3 regions of the Halomonas sp. A3H3 genome follow, and region 3 is predicted to be linked to each of the others. Evidence: predicted binding sites of a transcription regulator. Region 3 holds the regulator's gene; each other region holds the start of a gene.
The links. The regulator sigma-54, encoded in region 3, starts transcription at its own class of promoters, with help from an activator protein. The targets are predictions, from matches to a motif close to TGGCACNNNNNTTGCTNT.
Positions count from the first base shown of each region.

Region 1 (6,445 bases), 2.4 Mb from region 3:
TACACCGGCACGATGATCACCATGCGGTGCTCGGCGGCGAGCTTCTGCATCATCTGGCAGGTAGGGCCTTCCGGTACCCGCTCGGCGGCGGCGTACCACTTGCCGTCCTGGCTGGGGCAAAAGTAGGGCTGGTTAAACACTTCCTGGAAGCAAAGCACCTGCACGCCCTGGTCAGCCGCTTGCTGAATCATTGGCAGATGTGCCTCGTTCATGGCGTCGCGAATAGCTTCTGGTTCAAGATCGGTGCTGGTTTTCAGGCCCAACTGAATCAACCCGATTTTCATATTCTGCATGAGACGCTCCCTCTGATTGTTGATGTGTAGCGTATGTTTGTAGTGTTCTTGAAACTAGTTTTGTAAAGCTGACGAAATAGACAGCTTTTGTTGAAAGTAGCGCTGGGTAGGTGGTTTTAGCAAGTCTTTAAAGGAGATTTGTTAAATCGTCTTTAACTCATTGAGTTTGCTTATTTTTATTGTTCCATTTGGTGATATTCACTTTTTTGGTGAGGTCTTGCACTGTTTTGGATGGTTTTTTTATTCTTTTAAAATCATTGGTTTGGTATATTTCTAGCGAGTGTTTTTGGTTTTTTTCTGTTTGAAATTGGTGCAAATATTTTTTTTGATCTAGCTTTGTTTAGTTGGTTTTTGTTTTAGGTGGGGAAAATATAAAGATAACAAGCTAACAATAATAATGTTGTCCATGAAGGCAGCTTTTTAATCAATGAGTTAATTGACCTGCTTTTTCAAGTAGGCATGCTTATTGCTTGTTTTCTAAAAGCTATGGTTTCTAAGAACGATGGTTTTGAAAAACAATGGTTTCTAAAAGCCATGATTTCTAAGCGCCTTTTTGAAAAGCTCCACTGGCCGTGGGAGCTAGGCAGCGCAATAACGCAATGCTGAGGAGATAAAAAATGACCGAAACAACCTCTCAGATGGTGGATCGAGGTGGGCTGATAGAGCTAGATGTAGGGGACGATGTACGCAGTAGTTCGCGCTTTAATGAGGATATTGCGCCTACCCAGGCCAGCGAGCGCACCTGGAGTAAGTGGAATATTGCGGCACTCTGGGTAGGCATGTCGATCTGCGTGCCCACCTACACCCTAGGCGGGGTATTAACCGCCTACTTCGGGCTGAGCGTGGGGGAGGCGTTGTTTGCCATTTTGTTGGCCAACGTGATCGTGCTGATTCCTCTTACCTTAAACGCCTTTCCCGGTACGAAGTTTGGTATTCCTTTTCCGGTGGTTTTACGCTCTTCGTTCGGTATTTTAGGTTCCAACGTACCCTGTCTGGTGCGCGCCCTGGTCGGCTGCGGCTGGTTTGGTATTCAAACCATGTTTGGCGGTTTGGCCATTCATCTGTTGCTCTCCGAGTTGATTCCCGCTTGGGCTGCGATGGGCGGTGTTGGTGAAGTCATCGGCTTTTTTGTCTTTGGTGCGATGAATCTCTATGTGGTGATTCGTGGTGCAGAGTCGATTAAATGGTTGGAAACCTTCGCCGCACCGCTGCTGTTAGCCGTTGGTGTTGGGCTGATGATATGGGCGTGGCCAAATATGTCGATGTCCGAACTACTGGCACAGCCGCCGTCGCGGCCTGAAGGGGCATCGGTATACGGCTACTTCTTCGCGGGCTTAACCGCCATGGTGGGTTTTTGGGCCACGCTGTCGCTGAATATTCCCGATTTCAGTCGCTTTGCCAAAAGCCAAAAAGATCAGATCGTTGGTCAGGTGATTGGGCTGCCGCTAACGATGTTTTTCTTTGCCGCACTCGGTGTCGTGTTAACCGCTGCTTCCGAAACGCTGGTAGGGGAAACCGTTGCCGACCCGGTACGTTTGATTGGCTATATCGACAGCCCCTTCTGGGTGGTACTGGCGATGCTGTTGATCATTATCGCCACGATCTCTACCAATACGGCTTCTAACATCGTGTCGCCTACCAACGATTTTCAGAACATTGCGCCCAAATTGATTAACCAGACGCGCGGCGTGCTGATGACTGGCGCGGTGGGCGTGTTGTTGATGGGCTACGATCTGCTGCAAAAAGCGGGCGTTATTCCGCCAGGGGTTTCTCTGGAGCAGATGTACTCCAACTGGCTGCTGGGTTACTCCAGCCTGCTGGGGCCCATCGCGGGCATCATGGCGGTGGACTACTTCCTGATCAAAAAGCAGCGTTTGGATGTGCCCAGCCTGTATATGGATAACCATGCTTATCCTGCGGTGAACATCGCGGGTTTTATCGCCTTTGGCGTGCCGGTGGCGCTTACGTTGCTATCGCTGTTAACTGGCACCATGAACTGGTTCTACGACTACGGCTGGTTTACCGGCTCGGCGCTGGGGGCAATTGTTTACTATGTGGCAAGCCAAGTGTTGGTGTCATCGCCCCAGGCGGGGCCAGCGCCGATAATGGCCAATGAGGCAACCGAGCAGCGTTAAACATACTGCCGGGTTTAGCTGCTTTTGATTAAGCGTAGAAACGCATCGACCACTCGGTTGGGGCGGCGGTCGTGGCGGGTGATCAGCACAAAGGGGATGCGGTAGTGCTGCGTGTTGGCATGCAACGCTCGCATCTTGCCCGCTGCCACCCACTGTGCAGCTACGTGTTCAGGCAGAAAGCCGATAAAGCGCCCGGTAAGAATCAAAAAAGCGGCGCCTTCTCGGTCGGATGCTGAGGCACGAAGGCTTAGCGCATCATGCGCCTGTCGGGCCTCAACCGGTAGCGGATAGCGGGGCGAAATAGCCGAGTGTTGGGCGATATCAGCACCACTGAGCGTGTCGTCGTCCTCCGTAAACAGGGGATGGCCAGCCGCACAGTAAAGATATGATGGCTCATCATAAAGGTGCCGCGCTTCTAAACTGGTGGGCAGGTTCACTGCAGGCACTACGCCGACGTGCAAGTGGCCATCCATCACCCCTCGAATGACCGCGTCAGAAGGCTCCATATGAATATGCAGCGTGACCTCATGCTCCGGCGCGCTGAGCTCAGCCAGTGCATTGGTCACGTGCATGGCGGGTAGTGTCACCAAATTATCGGTAATGCCGATATTCAGCTCGCCTTTAATCGTTTGGTGCAGGGCGTTAACGTCGCTTTTAAACGTTTCAAGCGCGGTCAGTAGCGTCAACCCTGCCTGATAAATCTCTTTACCCTCTTCGGTTAAACTAAACCCGCCACGCCCCCGCTGGCAGAGCGAAAACCCCAGCCTCCCCTCCAAGTCGTTCATGTGTTGGCTAATCGCCGAACGACTAATGCCCAGCGTGGTTTCCGCCGCGGTAAAGCCACCGCACTCAACGACCGTCTTAAAAATACGGATTAGGCGTATCTCGTAGTCGCTCATTTGGCCCAGCGATGCCATAACAATTTCCTGGTAGATTGGCTATCCATGCATAACGTCACGCTTTTCAGGGCATTAACGGTGATAAAAACTGATATACATCCTAAAAGCACCGCGGCACTATCGGATAAAGCCACGTGTCAGCGCGTGTTATGTATCATTTTTAGTTACTTTTTACACTGTATCAGGTGTCCCCCTGGGTTACCTGAATAAGGCTTCTGCGCGATGTCCGCTACCTCCAATGATGTAAATGATGATGTATTGAAAGCCACCAAGACTTATCGCCAACAGCGCCGCCATGTGATTGGGCTATATCTGCTAGCACTGCTTGTCATGATGGTGCTTTTCGGCTGGCTGCTGAGTGAACAGTATCGGCAAGAAATTGAGGCCGCCGAGTCGCGGATTACCGCCCGCGCTAATGTGGTTGCTGAGTGGGCAAAAGGCGTATTTGCACAAAGCGGGCAAGCGCTTTTTGGGCTTGCTGAGATGCTAACCCTGCAAGGCATGCCAGATAGCGATAATGCCCAGGCCCTTCAGCGCTCGCTAGAAAACCTGACCCTGTATGTGCCCATGGTGGACGAAATCGCTGTGTTGAGCGCTGAAGGCCGAGTAATGGCGAGTGGCCGCAGCAGCCGAAGAGCAGGTGCTGATATCAGCGATACGACGTTGTTTAATGCCTTTAAGCAAGCAGGACAAGAAGAACTGATTACCCCGCTTTACTGGTCTATCAGCGACCAACGCTACTATTTGTACCATGGTCGACGATTAGAAACCTCGTCCGGCGAGTTTGCTGGGGTGGTCATCTCTAGCATTGTACCTGAAGTGTTTGCCGACGCTCTGGAGCAGATGAGTGTCTATGACGGCGAGAGCATTGCCCTGGTCGACCCCGGATTAAAATTTATTGCTCGCTACCCGACCCCCGAAAAGCCATTTTCGATTGGCAGTCAAATTGAGAGTCCAGAAACGGCCGAGTGGCTTACCCGTGGTGAGTCCACATGGTCAATCAACATTGACTCACCTATTGATGGCCGAAAACGGCTGTTTCGCATGCTGAGAGTTGGCGAGTATCCGATGCTGGCTGTGGTTGGCGTTGATCTTCACGAATTGCTCTCGGCCTGGCGGCAGCGTGCTTTGATTTTAATGTTGGTGACGGCAGTGATTGCCCTGCTGGGTGCTTGGGGGGCGCGCCACTACCTGAATCGTTTAGCGTTGTCGCATCAACTGCGTCAGCGTATTGAGGAGCGTGAACAGGCTCGTGCCGAGGCCCAAATCGCTGCTGCCGCCTTCCAGACGCACTTAGGCATCCTTATTACCGATCCACAGGGCATCATTCTTAAGGTGAATGAGACCTTTAGCCGCATTACCGGCTATAGCGAAGCGGAGATAGTGGGTAACAATCCGCGCATGTTTAGCTCTGGGCTACAAAACGCCGCCTTTTACCGCCGTTTATGGAAGCGTGTTATCAAAACCGGCAACTGGGAAGGCGAGATATGGAACCAGCGTAAGAATGGTGAACTGTTTCCCGAGTGGCTAACCATTAGCGCTGTCTACAGCGTTGAGGGCACCTTAACTCACTACGTGGCCACCATGAGCGATATCAGCGAGCGTAAAGCCGCTGAGCAAGAGATTCATCAGTTAGCATTTTATGACACCTTAACCGGGTTGGCCAACCGGCGGCTGTTTATGGATCGCATAGGTAATGCCCTTAAAGAGCTTCAGCGCCATCAGCGTTGCGGCGCACTGCTATTTATCGATATCGATAACTTTAAGCAAATCAATGACACTCTGGGGCACTATGCGGGGGATCAAGTATTGCAGAGCGTTGCTCGGCGAATAGGGCAGATGTTGCGCGATACCGATACCTTGGCGCGGCTGGGAAGCGATGAATTTGCGGTATTAATCGAAGGCGTGGATAGCAATTACGCTCAAACCACCCGGCTGGCAGAGCGTATTGCGCACAAGCTGCTGGCAACTCTTAACGAATCAATCACTCTGGCCGAAGAGAGCATCACGGTGACGGGGAGCATTGGTATTGCGATCATGGCCAGCAATGAGTACGGCGTGGATGACTACCTGCAGCAGGTAGATATGGCGCTCTTTCAGGCTAAGAACAACGGCCGCCATGGCGTGTGCTTTTTTGACCCCTCGATGCAGGCTGCGCTACTGGCCCATGTGAAATTAGAAGCGGATCTGCGCCAAGCGCAGGCCAGCCAGCAGTGGCAGCTCTATTATCAGCCCCAAGTGGATCACCATGGCGTGATCACTGGCGTTGAGGCGCTGCTGCGCTGGCATCATCCTGAACGCGGCATTGTTTCACCAGGCGATTTCATTCCGCTGCTGGAAAGCAATGAGCTGATAAACGATGTAGGCGAATGGGTATTGGAAGATGCCTGCTATCAATTAGCGCGTTGGGCGCAGCATCCACAGCTCAGCAAACTGACCATATCGGTGAATATTAGTCCGCTTCAGTTTCGCGATGAGCAGTTTCTGGCTCGTGTAGAGGGGGTGTTTGCGCGCACTCAGGCGCCGCTTCAGCGGCTAAAACTGGAGGTGACCGAGTCACTGTTTGTGGAAGCGCGAGACGACGCCAGAGATAAAATGCTTGCCCTTAAAGCGCGCGGTGTACGCTTCTCTCTGGATGATTTTGGCACCGGCTACTCGTCCCTGGCCTATTTAGCGCAACTGCCGCTGGATCAACTGAAAATTGACCAATCCTTTGTGCAGCAGGTGCTCGAAAGCCAAGCCAACGCAGCGATTGTCGAGAGTACCATTGCCCTGGCAGAGAGCCTCAATCTAGAGGTCATTGCAGAAGGCGTAGAGACCAAAGCGCAGCAGGCGTGGCTACTGGCGCACGACTGTCACGCTTATCAAGGCTATCTGTTTGGGCGGCCGGTTACTGCAGAGGCCATCGAGAGATTGATTACGGGCGCTTAACCCAGCGTCAGTAAGCGGAGTTGGCCTTCGATATCGAGAGCGGGGCTCGTATCGGGAAGAATAACTTCCAGCCGGGAGTCTTGCCGCCACGCGCTGCTTTCAACGCTCAGCGTACCTCCGGCGCGGTTAAAGCGTTTCCAGCCGCTATCGGTATGAAACACGCCTTTAATGCGTGCCTCTCTGGGGA
Region 1 covers NZ_HG423343.1:2,657,951-2,664,395, forward strand. The annotation lists gene HALA3H3_RS11810 (nitrilase-related carbon-nitrogen hydrolase) at 1-293, opposite strand, end outside; gene HALA3H3_RS11815 (NCS1 family nucleobase:cation symporter-1) at 911-2,428, shown strand; gene HALA3H3_RS11820 (LysR family transcriptional regulator) at 2,443-3,345, opposite strand; gene HALA3H3_RS11825 (bifunctional diguanylate cyclase/phosphodiesterase) at 3,550-6,258, shown strand; gene HALA3H3_RS11830 (CobW family GTP-binding protein) at 6,255-6,445, opposite strand, start outside.
Region 1: HALA3H3_RS11815 (NCS1 family nucleobase:cation symporter-1) is a predicted target of sigma-54. The motif match lies at 749-766, and genes of this name have one in related genera.

Region 2 (6,445 bases), 1.3 Mb from region 3:
CGAGAATTTCCACCTCGCCATTGCGGCGCTCGCCTATCACCACTTCACGCCGTGCCAAGCGTGTGCTGCCTCCACTCTGTTCAATTAACATCACGAAGTGACGGTCACCGCTAGGCTCAATGGCCGCCTCAGGGATAACAACCGTATCGCGTACGTGCTGTTGAACGATCACTTCCATCAGCATGCCAGGCCGCAAGCGGCCATCGGTATTCTCGAGATCAGCGCGGACGCTTACGCTGCGCGTGACTGGATCCACCCGTGTGCCGATGGTGGCAATTTCACCGCTAAAGAGGGCGTCAGGGTAGGCGGCAGTTGTGGCATTGAGCATCAAGCCTGGTGAGAGGCGGTCGAGAAATACTTCGGGGACGCTGAAATCTAGCTGCATAACATCCAATTTATCGAGCGTCACCAGATCCATGCCTGGAGTGACCAGGGCGCCAACACTGATATTGCGAAAGCCGACACGGCCACTAAAGGGGGCTTTTATCTGGTAATTGGCCAACTCCGCTTCAATCGCTTGAATATCGGCATCTGCCTGGCGCAGCCGTGATTGGCTATCTTCTACATCGGCCCGAGCCGCCAGGTTGCGCTCTTGCAACTGGGAAGCGCGATTTGACGCATTACGCCGCTCTTCGCGAAGTGCCTGGGACGCCCTCAGCTGCGCCTGCTCCTCGGCATCCTCCAGACGAATAAGCAACTGGCCTTCTTCGACCTGTTCGCCGTCACGGAAATTGATCTCGGCAACGATATCCGTGACGGTAGCCGATAGTGTGACGCTCTCATCGGCACGGAGGGTGCCCAAGGCTTCTATTGGATCCGACCAGGTAGTCATGATCGCCCGGGTGCCTATGACTGACGGCGCCGATTGGGCGAGCGCTACGCTGGAAAGCAGAAGAGTGAGAGGCACGAGTGCGAGTTGCAACAGCCGTCGTTGATGAAAGGGCAAAAGCATAGTGTTCTCAGCGTTAGATAATATTTATACAGTTATTGTATATGGTAATTGTATCCGCATAATAATTTTTAAGTGCGACCCTGTTAGAATGCCTGCCTTTTACGACGGGAGTCGCTCTCAATATGAGCTGTCCATTATGATCTATGACGTTGTCATCATCGGTGCTGGCGCCGCAGGCTTAATGTGCGCAGCGCAAGCGGGCTATGCCGGAAAGCGGGTCTTAGTGCTTGATCATGCTAACAAAGCGGGCAAGAAGATTCTCATGTCCGGGGGTGGCCGCTGCAACTTTACCAATCTTGGCACAACGCCACAGCACTTTTACTCTTCAAACCCTTACTTTTGTATTTCGGCGCTCAAACGTTACCGCCCTGAGCACTTTGTTGAGCTGGTCGAGCGCCATGGCGTTGAACATGTTGAGAAAACGCCGGGTCAGCTATTCTGTGCAACCTCGGCTAAAGATATTGTCCATACGTTACTAACCGAGTGTGAGTGGGCTGGGGCTGAAATCAGGCTCAGCACCCAGGTTACCCGCGTGGAGCAACAGGGCAGTGCCATGCGTCTAACGACTTCGATAGGTAAAATCGATGCTGGGGTGGTCGTCATCGCGAGCGGTGGGCTTTCCATTCCGAGCATGGGCGCGACGGGTTTTGGCTACGACATTGCCCGTCAATTTGGTCTAGAGGTATTCGCTACGCGACCCGGGCTGGTGCCCTTTACCTTAAGCGATAGCTGGAAAGCGCGCGCAACTGAGCTCTCTGGTTTGAGCGTGCCAGTGGCTGTTAGTGCTGGCAGTCGCCGCTTTGTGGAACCCATGCTGTTTACCCACCGCGGCTTGTCTGGGCCGGCGATGCTGCAGATATCCAGCGTTTGGCAGCCAGGGGAGAGCATTAGTATCGATCTACTGCCCAATGAAAACGTGGCGGAATCCCTACGTGAGGCACGCCAAGAAACGCCTAAGCGTCAGCTCTCGACTTGGCTTGGCGAACGCTTTCCGAAACGCTTTGCGCAAGCACTGCTGGAGTGGTACCCCGACCATGACTTGGCGCGGCCCCTGGCCCAGTATGCTAATGCCGCATTGGATGAGTGGGCGCAAAGACTCAACGCTTGGCAACTGAAACCAGCAGGAACAGAAGGTTGGCGTACCGCAGAGGTAACCATGGGCGGGGTCAATACCGACGCGATTTCGTCCAAAACCTTTGAGGTTAAAGGCTTACCACAGTTGCGCTTTATCGGAGAAGTATTAGATGTAACGGGAGAGCTAGGCGGGTATAACTTTCAGTGGGCGTGGGCGAGTGGCGTAGCCTGCGGGCAGGCTGTTTAATAAGCTGATCAAAGATTTGCAAGTGCCGTAAACCGATACACTGGCTGTATTAAGCCTCTTGTGTTTTGGCGATGGGTTCAAGTTTAGGGGCTGTTGACGTTTCGCTTATGGCAGCGCTGAAAAGTCAACAGAGCCTAGGGCAATGCTGCCAAGAGGTCGGCTGGTAGGTCGATCAGGCGCTTCCTTACAAGTGCCGAAACAGACTAGGATCTAATCCAGCTTTTTGAATTCGATAGGCTAGCTTAGCTCTCGTTACGCCTAGTTCTCTGGCGGCCTTCGACACGTTGCCATCTGTTTTATAAAGTGCATTTGACAAAATTTCTGCCTCACTTCTCCGGTGACATTTAGCGCTCTTCTGCGTATCGTCAAGCTTACCCCGGCCCAATAGATCAGGCCCACTTGTGCCAGCCTCCAGTTCCCCTGTGGGATCAATATTGAGACCTGACTGACCAGGGGGGTTGAGTTTTGTGGCAAAGCCAACGTCATCAAACATATGAAACACATTGAGCGGTTCAGAATCTAGCGCGTTAATCACGCCACGTTCTATTAAATTCTGCAGCTCGCGAATATTTCCAGGGTAACTATAGTCTAAAAGTGCTTCACTAGCCTTTCGGGTGAGTCCTGGAATATTTTTTTTATAAACGTTTGAGTAGCGGTATAAAAAATGTTCGATCAATAAGGGGATATCATCCTGGCGTTCTCTAAGAGGGGGAAGGCGAATAGGAAAAACATTTAAGCGGTAATAAAGATCCTCTCTGAATAGTCCATTCTGCACTTCCTTGAAAAGATCTTTATTTGAGGCGGCAACAACCCTGACGTTAACTTGGATAGGGTGTGCTCCACCGACTCTTTCTATTTCGCCATTCTGCAGGGTGCGCAGAAGCTTACCTTGTGCCTCATAACTTAATGATGGAATTTCATCAAGAAATAGTGTGCCCCCATTGGCTTGTTCGAACCGACCCGGTCGACTTTTTTCTGCACCTGTAAACGCACCTTTCTCTACGCCAAACAGCTCTGCCTCAACCAATGTGTCAGGGATTGCAGCACAGTTAAGGGCGATAAAGGGGCCGTTTGCCAAGTTGCTTTTGCGGTGAAGCTCGTTAGCAAACAAGTCTTTCCCAACACCGGATTCTCCATTGAACAGTACCGTGGCTGGCGTTGGCGCGACTCTTTCGATCTTCTGCAAAGCAATACTGACGGCTGCTGAAATACCCACGATCTTTTGGGTATCTATTTTCTCACGGATAGAGGCAGGAGATGACGCTGTCGTCACGCCAGGGGTTTGTCGAGACGACTTACGCGCTCTAGGCGCAAGGTATTCTCCTGGAGTGAGCCAGCTAAGGTCATGGGTACTGCCTATTTCTTGGTTTGTCATCTCACCTACGATTCGGCAGAAAGAGCCGCCGCAGCCAGCACACTCCAACTCACGATATATCACTCGCTTACCGTAGAAAGCACTGGCGTAGCCGCTGGCATAACCTAGCTGCATCCAGCAAACCGGTTCACGTGATAGGCCGTACGCATTTATATGTTCGGCGGCCTCGATTGAACCATGCCAAAGGAACTCGGCATTGAAAATACCGTTCGGGATGTCGTGGTCGCGTCGTACCGTTTCGACTTTAACCATCCCCATGACTGCATGTAACCGCTCCCCCGCGGTCAACGCACCAGCTTCATCGTTTAGTGGCCAATGTTTTCGTACAAAAGCTGCGTCGGCAGATCCAGCTGAAAAACCTACGCGCATCAGCAAGCTGCATGCTCTAGAAAAGCCTAGTGATTCAATGATTTCCCTGCGCAACACACCAAATGCATTAGCCCCAAGTAGCACCATGCGGCGATCATCGAACCAAATTTTTCCATCGTTAGGGGTAAGGCGCAGCCTCTCTGTCAAATCACGTAAAGTGGGTGGGTCTCCATCATCAAGGCCTATCTTACAAGAACTCGCTTGATTGGGTTGCGTTGTCATTTTCGAAAGCATCATTTTTTTTGTCATGTCTTTCTCATTTTTTTATTAAAAATATTAAATTAATTAAATACTGGCGAGTCTTGTTCAATCCTTCAGTTGTACTTTAGTCGTGTCTAGTCTCTTAACTTCCTTTGAATAATAAGAATTTTACTTGATTTTTTATACTAAGGTCTAGGTTTTGAGTAGTTGGCATAGCAATTGCTGAATAGTTCTCTGTAATACATCGTTTCCATAAATAAAGTGAGAACAATAATGGCTAATGCACCCGCTAGTAATGCTTATCGTATCGTAGAAGTTCCTGAACCAATGAAGGCAATGCAAGACCGATTTGGGCGTGAGGGAAGCTATGTAGGGCTCTCTGAGGTAGAAAGCCCATGGGTTCCTTTTGGTGATAATGCAGCTATACGGCATCTGGCCTTTGATGTAAGAAATAATGTTTATTGCAATATTTTATGGATTAAAAGCCCTGGTGTGATTGGTACCCATAAGCACCGAGGAATGGTATGGGCTGTAGGAATGGAGGGATCTTTCCGATATTTGGAATACGACTGGGTTTGCGGGCCTGGAGAGTTTATAACGGAAATGCCCGGACAGGCTCACACGTTAGTGACCGACGATGCTAATGGAATGAAAGCTCTATTTTGGATGCAGGGAGCTAACGAGTTCTTCGATGAGAAGGGGGAGTGGGCAGAAACGCTGGATGTTTTCTGGTTCATCAATCACTACGTCACTTACTGTGAAGAACACAATATCCCCATCAATGAGCAGTTATTTCTATGAGGTGGGGTATGCGTGTATTAGAGCAATTCAGCGTAGAAGGGCGTTCAGCCCTGATCACGGGGGGAGCCTCAGGTTTAGGACTTGCCTATGCCGAAGCGTTGGCAGAAAACGGCGCTAACGTGACACTAGCGGATATAAACATCGACGCAGCCGAATGTGAGGCACAAAGGCTCCGTGACGAAGGCTGCAAGGTTCATGCTGTCCAGCTAGATGTCGCTGATCGAATGCAGACCAGTCGAGCCTTCGAAGAACATGTCCGCCAGTTTGGCAACTTGGATATTGTTTTTGCTAATGCGGGGATCGATCCTGGGGCAGGGTTTTGGAACCCTTCAGGAGGGCGAAATAGAGATGGTCAGATTGACGTTTTAGATCCAGCCCGCTGGGATAGAACAATTTCTATTAATCTGACGGGGGTCTTTAATACTCTGCGAGTGGCAGCTAAATACATGAAGCCACGGCGTCGAGGATCAATTGTTGTCACGTCCTCCAATGCTGCCTTTATTACAGAGCCTGTGGTCGGGCTTGCTTACATGCCTGCAAAAGCGGGAGTGTCCCATTTAGTACGTCAAGTTGCCTTAGAGTTGGCAGAGTTCCGGATCCGGGTCAACACTATCGCGCCCGGCGGTTTCGTAACCAACATTGGTGGTGGCTGGTTGAAAGACGAAGCAGTTCGCCAGGCCTGGAACGCCAAGGTACCTCTAGGGGAAATCGCTGATCCTGAACAGATCAAGGCACTGGCGCTATACCTAGCCTCTGACGCCTCTTCCTATATGACCGGTGCTCAATTGGTTATTGACGGAGGCACTTCTCTTGGGAGGGTGGGCTGATGCGTGCTGCCGTCTTTCAGGGGTTACACCAGCCTTTAGATGTTTGCGAACTTCCAGACCCTACACCAGGAGACGATGAGGTTGTCATCCAGGTGAAACGATGTGGAATTTGTGGCTCCGATCTCCATATGACTGAGGATCCCATTTTCGGCATTTGTCCTGGCGATGTGCTGGGTCACGAATATGCAGGCGAGATAGTCGCTTTAGGTCGAAAAGTCAGTGATGTATCTATAGGAGATCTTGTATCCGTTATACCTTTCCGAAGTTGCGGTTATTGCGCTGCATGCCGTTCTGGGAATCCTGCTTGGTGTCTAGATATGGCGTTGGAGGGAGGGGGATATGGTGAATATGCCGTCACCGCTGCGCGCCAGTGCGTACCTCTTCCTCTCAATGCAAGCATGGACGACGGTGCAATTGTAGAGCCTTTAGCCGTTGCTCTCCATGGTCTCCAGCTATCCGGCATGAAACCTGGTGACCGTGTCCTCATCCTTGGTGCTGGGCCTATCGGGTTAGCTGTCGCTTTTTGGGCGCGCCGCTTTGGCGCTCAGACGGTTGTCATACAGGATATTACCCGATACCAAGAACAACGTGCCTATGAC
Region 2 covers NZ_HG423343.1:3,809,514-3,815,958, forward strand. The annotation lists gene HALA3H3_RS17055 (efflux RND transporter periplasmic adaptor subunit) at 1-952, opposite strand, end outside; gene HALA3H3_RS17060 (BaiN/RdsA family NAD(P)/FAD-dependent oxidoreductase) at 1,089-2,273, shown strand; gene HALA3H3_RS17065 (sigma-54-dependent Fis family transcriptional regulator) at 2,458-4,266, opposite strand; gene HALA3H3_RS17070 (2,4'-dihydroxyacetophenone dioxygenase family protein) at 4,492-5,019, shown strand; gene HALA3H3_RS17075 (SDR family NAD(P)-dependent oxidoreductase) at 5,028-5,846, shown strand; gene HALA3H3_RS17080 (alcohol dehydrogenase catalytic domain-containing protein) at 5,846-6,445, shown strand, end outside.
Region 2: HALA3H3_RS17070 (2,4'-dihydroxyacetophenone dioxygenase family protein) is a predicted target of sigma-54. The motif match lies at 4,427-4,444, and genes of this name have one in related genera.

Region 3 (6,445 bases):
GCATTCCCATCCGCTTGCGTAGCGTGAATAGCGCCTTCCGGGACAGTTTATGAACATCCTGCCCATCAATGAGTATTCGACCACTCTCCGGGGTTAGCTGGCCGCCGATCAGCTTCAGTAGCGTGGTTTTACCGGTACCACTTGGCCCCATGATCGCGGTTACTTTACCCCGCGGTATGGTCATATTCACGCCACGGAAAATTTCGTGATCACCACGCGAAAAGTAAAGCTCTTCAATTTCTATAAAGGGTGCATCTGTCATGGATCAGTTGACTCTTAACGAGGCGCGACTAAAGCTGTATAGCATACCCTACTTGCGGCTATCGCAATTAGAAAACAGCGTTTCTAAAACATTATCGAACATTGTACTATAACGCTACAAGGCATTAACTGCACGAATGGGCTTTCCTATTGTTCAGGGTTATCAAAGTTGCAAAGGCTTGCTTACCCTCGCCTAAACCTGCTCTCGGCCCTGGTGATGCGGGTATGCCCCCCAGGGAGTCGCCTCAATTACTGCCTATTAGAGGTGTCGAGATGTTATTCTTACCGGTTACTACTTTTATATTTTCATTTGTTAAGAGAAAACGCTATGCGCCAGCCTATCGCCCCCTCCAGCCTACTACGTGAAAGCGCACTGCGTACGCTACAAATCGAGCAGGCAGCGATTGGAGGCCTTCAGGCTAAGCTAGACGAAAGCTTTGATCGCGCCTGTGAGCTAATTCTCGCCTGCCAAGGTCGTGTCGTGGTGACCGGTATGGGCAAGTCGGGGCATATTGCTGGCAAGCTAGCGGCGACACTTGCCAGTACCGGTACGCCGGCTTTTTTCGTTCACCCCGGCGAAGCCAGCCATGGCGATCTAGGCATGATTACCCGCGCAGATGTAGTACTGGCGCTCTCTAACTCGGGCGAAACTGCCGAAGTCACTGCTCTGCTACCACTGCTTAAACGCCTGGGCACACCGCTGGTCAGCATGACGGGGCGGCCCCACTCCACGCTTGCCAAGCACGCTGATGCGCACCTAAACAGTGGCGTCGAGCGTGAGGCTTGCCCGCTCGATCTAGCCCCCACCAGTTCCACCACCGCTGCCCTCGCCCTGGGTGATGCACTGGCGGTTGCGTTACTGGAAGCACGCGGCTTTACCGCTGAAGATTTTGCCCTCTCCCACCCCGGCGGCAGTTTGGGCAAGCGCTTACTGCTACGCGTTAGAGACCTCATGCACGACGGCGCACGCCTGCCCCAAGTCGCATTGGGCAGCCCGCTGCGCGACGCACTACTCGAAATTACCCGGCAAGGGCTTGGCTTTACCTGCGTAGTGGATAGCGAAGGACGATTAGCGGGGGTCTACACCGATGGCGATCTACGCCGCACGCTGGATCAATTCCATAATCTGCGCGACGTGCGCGTTGATGATGTCATGACCCGGCCGGGCAAGCGCATAGGCCCCGATATCCTGGCGGCCGAAGCGGTACGCATCATGGAAGAAAGCCGTATTACCGCGCTAGCGGTGGTTGATGAACAACAGCGCCCAATTGGGGCTCTACATATGCACGACCTGCTCGCCAGCGGCGTTATTTAACCCAGCGGCGCCAACACGACCTGCTTTACGAACTGATTGATATGGAGGTTCTATGACCCTACCTGCCTCGCTACTCGACCAACTCCGCCGTGTACGCCTGCTAGCACTGGATGTTGACGGCGTCCTTACCGATGGGCGCCTCTACTTTCAGGCCGATGGTATCGAAATCAAAGCATTCCACACCCAGGATGGCCACGGGCTAAAGCTTCTCAAACGCGTGGGCGTACATGTCGCGTTGATTACCGGGCGCGACTCCCCCATGGTTAGCCAACGCGCGGCGGCACTCGGCATTGACCATGTTCACCAAGGCTGTGAAGACAAGCTGGCCACACTGCGCGGGCTCTGCCAGCGCCTCGATATTGAACTAGAGCAGGTGGCTTATTGTGGCGACGACCTACCCGACCTAGCGGCTATCAAACGTTGCGGCGTCGGCATTACCGTGCCAAACGCGCCGGACTATATGCATACCCACGCCGACTGGACTACCGAACGCCTGGGTGGCCACGGTGCCGTACGTGAGATCTGCGATACGCTGCTTGAATCTCAAGGACACTGGGGCGCGGTGCTCGACACCTATCTGCACGGCCGCACGTAAATGTTTAAACGCTTTAAAGTACGCCTCTGGTTAGCCGGGCTAGTCATCGCGCTGGGGATTCTGCTGGTATGGCTTGACCCCCGCGGGCCTCAAGACACCAGCATCGACCCCGAAGCACAGGCTCAGGAACCTGGCCACGTGCTGGAAAATGCCGAGATTACCCTATTCGGGGATAACGGCAGTGTCATGCAGTCGCTAAAAACACCGCGCCTTATCCATACCCCGCAGCGCAGCGAAACCTGGACGGAAGAGCCCGAGGCAGTACTGTATGACAGCGAAAACCGTCAGTGGCTGGCCAGCGCCGATGTAGGCACGCTCAACACCGCTACCCAAGCCCTGCTGCTGTCAGGTTCGGCTCGGCTGTTTGCACCAGATGAAGGCTGGCAGCTAGATACCGAGCTACTGCACTATGATGGCCTCGAGCAGCATGCCTGGAGTGACACACCGGTATTGATGCAGCAACCGCCGCAGCAAATGAGCGCTTCACGTATGGACGTTTGGCTTAACACCAGCCAGGTTCGCTTAACGGATAATGTGCGCGGCACGCACCCCCCGGCCACACAACGCTAATAGGAACCGCCATGAAAGCCATGATTTCCCCAGCCCTGCTCTACACTGCACTGTTCGGTTTAGCGATACCTTTATCAGTGTTAGCCCAAACCAACTCATCTTCCCAGGCCCCAGTGGAAGTGGAAGCCGACCGTTTAGATCTTGATCAGCGGGCAGGCACAGCTGTTTATACTGGGGATGTGGACATTCGCCAAGGCGAAATGCAGCTGCGCGGCGAGCGGGTAGAGATCGAACGCAACGACGCGGGCGAACTCTCGACAGCCACCGCTACCGGTGAGCGCGCCTACTTGCGCCATCAAGGCGAAGGGCAAGAAGGCCCCACGGAAGGCTGGGCGCGGCGGATTATTTATCACGTCGCCGAGCGTCGCGTAGAGCTGATCGACCAAGCCGAACTGACCCAGCAAGAGGACACCTTTAGTGGCGGTCGCCTTGAGTATTTTATTGACCGAGAAGTGATTCAAGCGCGCTCTGACGTTGATGGCAGCGAGCCCCAGCGCATACGCATGACCCTTCAGCCTGAACAATAGGGAGCCTAGCTGTGGCCACTGCTGACACTGCGCCGATCAAAACCCTTTATGCCCACCACCTGGCTAAAAGCTACAAACGCCGCCGAGTGGTCAAAGACATCAATCTGGAGATATCCCAAGGCAGTGTCGTTGGCCTTTTGGGCCCCAACGGCGCGGGCAAAACCACCTCATTTTATATGATTGTTGGGCTGGTCAAATCCGACGCTGGCAAGGTGGGTATCGACGATGTGGATTTAACGCGCGCCCCCATGCACGAGCGCGCAGCCGCGGGGATTGGCTATCTACCTCAAGAGGCGTCTATTTTCCGCAAACTCTCGGTTGCCGAGAATATTATGGCGATACTCGAGACCCGCAAAGAGCTTAACCGCAGCGATCGCGAACAGCGCCTGGAAGCGCTACTCGAAGACTTCCATATCACCCATATTCGCGACAACCTGGGCATGAGCCTTTCGGGCGGCGAGCGCAGGCGTGTAGAAATAGCCCGCTCGCTAGCCACAGAGCCCGCTTTTATTCTGCTCGATGAGCCTTTTGCGGGCGTTGACCCCATCTCGGTAGGTGAGATTAAAACCATCATTCGTGCACTGAAACAGCGCCATATCGGCGTGCTGATCACCGATCACAACGTGCGTGAAACACTAGACATTTGCGATATCGCCTATATCGTCGGCGATGGGCAAATCATCGCCAGTGGCTCGCCCGCCTCGATTCTCACCAACCAAAAAGTAAGGGATGTGTATTTGGGCGCCGATTTTCGCCTGTAATGTTTTTGCCTTAATCACCCCTAAATAGCGCTTTAAAACAACTTTACGACCAATGGCATGCTTATTGCACTTGCGCCAAGCACTCACTCGCACTAGGGTGGAGCATTCTGATTAACGAGTGGTTCTCAGATGGTCATGAAAGCTTCTCTCCAACTGCGTATCGGCACACAGCTGACCATGACGCCCCAGTTGCAGCAGGCCATTGCGCTGCTGCAACTCTCTACGCTGGATCTTCGTCAAGAAATTCAGCAGGCCCTCGATGCCAATCCCATGCTGGAGCAGGAAGATGAATTTAGTGAACAGGCTGTCAGCGAGCCTAAGGAAGAAGAGTGGTCAGAGAGCATCCCTACTGAGCTCTCGGTAGATAGCGACTGGTCAGATACCTATCAAGATATGGGAAGCCAGGGGGGCAGCAGCGAAGGCCCCGACTTTGAGCGCCAGGCAGCCGGGCAGAGCCTTCATGGCCACCTGCTGTGGCAACTCGCCATGACCGATTTTAGCGCTCGCGAGCAGCTTGTCGCGGAAAGCTTAATCGACGCGCTAGACGCCAACGGCTACCTGACCCAGCCGCTCAACGACATCCGTGAAGGGCTTCGTGCCCAGGGCATTGACGGGCTAAGCCAGCGCGAAGTGGAAACCATTCTACTCAAGCTCCAGCAGTTTGAGCCGACCGGCATATTTGCCCGTGACTTGCGTGAGTGCTTGATGCTGCAGCTCGCAGCTCTCCCCGATGATACGCCACTGCTGGTTCCCGCCCGCCGCTTGGTGCGGCAGTTTCTCGAAGCGCTTGGCAAAGACGATATGCGTCTGCTGAAACGCCGTCTAGGGCTCGACGACGAACAGCTGGCCGATGTCATCCTGCTTATTCGCAGCCTAGACCCACGCCCAGGCAGCGCCTACGGCGACACCGATGACAGCTATGTCACCCCCGATCTAGTCGTCCGCCACGATAATGAAGGCTGGCATTTAGAGCTCAACCCCGAGGCCCTGCCACGGCTGCGCATTCAGCCCGACTACGCCAGCTTGATTAAGCGTGCGGATAAAAGCGATGACAACCAGTTTCTCAAAGAGCACTTGCAGGAAGCGCGCTGGTTGATCAAGAGCCTCTCTAGCCGAAACGATACGCTGCTGCGTGTTGGTCGCGAAATCATTACCCGCCAGATTGGCTTTTTAGAGCACGGCGAAGAAGCCATGAAACCACTGATACTGGCCGACATTGCCGAAGCCGTGGAGATGCACGAGTCGACTATTTCACGGGTAACGACGCAAAAATATATCCATACACCCCGTGGTGTGTTTGAACTCAAATACTTTTTCTCAAGCCAGGTGAGCGGTCAAGATGGCGACAGCCACTCCAGCACCGCCATCCGTGCACGACTCAAGAAACTGATTCAAGAGGAGCCGCCCGGCAAGCCGCTTTCAGACAGCCGCTTAGTGACGCTATTAGGCGAAGGAGGGATTCAAGTGGCGCGTCGTACGGTGGCGAAATACCGTGAAGCCATGGGCATTCCCTCTTCCAGTGAACGGCGTCGTTTGCGCTAACTTCGTTAACGTTTCAGGGAAACTCTCGACAAGGGCTTTGCAACGCGGCAAAAAGGGTTACAATCGAAGTACAGTCCGATGGATAAGGAGCACGTCAATGCAAGTAAATATCACTGGTCATCACGTAGAACTGACTGACGCCTTGCGTGACTATGTCAACGAAAAGCTTGAGCGTGTAGAGCGCCATTACGACAATATAACTACGGTGCAAGTCACCTTATCAGTGGAGAAAGAGCGCCAGCAGGCCGCCTGTACGCTGCACGCCGCAGGTGCTGACTTACATGCGGAAGCCCTAGACAGTGATATGTACGCCGCTATCGACGCACTAGCGGACAAAATCGACCGTCAACTCGTTAAACACAAGGAAAAAGCACAAGCTCGCGCCCAAGGCGCCGGTGTGCGTTAATTCAATGACGTTGGAAACCATACTCCCCCCGGAACGCGTTCTGTTCGACGTCCCCGGGGGCAGCAAAAAAAGGGTGCTGGAGTTTTACAGCACCTTTATCGCCCAAAATATCCCCAGCCTGGACAGCCAAGAAGTGTTTAGCCGTTTAATCGGCCGCGAGCGCTTAGGTAGTACGGGTATTGGTAACGGCGTGGCTATTCCTCATGCGCGTAGCCCCCACTGCAACGCCCCTATCGCTGGATTTTTGAAACTGGCTGAAGCGATCGATTTTGACGCTATCGACGGCGACCCGGTAGATCTGGTGTTTGTCCTGTTGGTACCCGAAGAGGCAGATGACACGCATCTCTCACTGCTGGGTCAGGTAGCGACCATCATGAATGATGCGGACACGCGCCAGCAACTGCGTAAAGCAGCCAGCCAGCGCGAACTGCTTGAGCTGATTACCGCCAAAATTCGCGAGCAATCAGC
Region 3 covers NZ_HG423343.1:5,103,245-5,109,689, forward strand. The annotation lists gene HALA3H3_RS23205 (ATP-binding cassette domain-containing protein) at 1-262, opposite strand, end outside; gene HALA3H3_RS23210 (KpsF/GutQ family sugar-phosphate isomerase) at 590-1,576, shown strand; gene HALA3H3_RS23215 (KdsC family phosphatase) at 1,629-2,171, shown strand; gene lptC (LPS export ABC transporter periplasmic protein LptC) at 2,172-2,741, shown strand; gene lptA (lipopolysaccharide transport periplasmic protein LptA) at 2,753-3,268, shown strand; gene lptB (LPS export ABC transporter ATP-binding protein) at 3,280-4,029, shown strand; gene HALA3H3_RS23235 (RNA polymerase factor sigma-54) at 4,159-5,571, shown strand; gene hpf (ribosome hibernation-promoting factor, HPF/YfiA family) at 5,669-5,977, shown strand; gene HALA3H3_RS23245 (PTS sugar transporter subunit IIA) at 5,982-6,445, shown strand, end outside.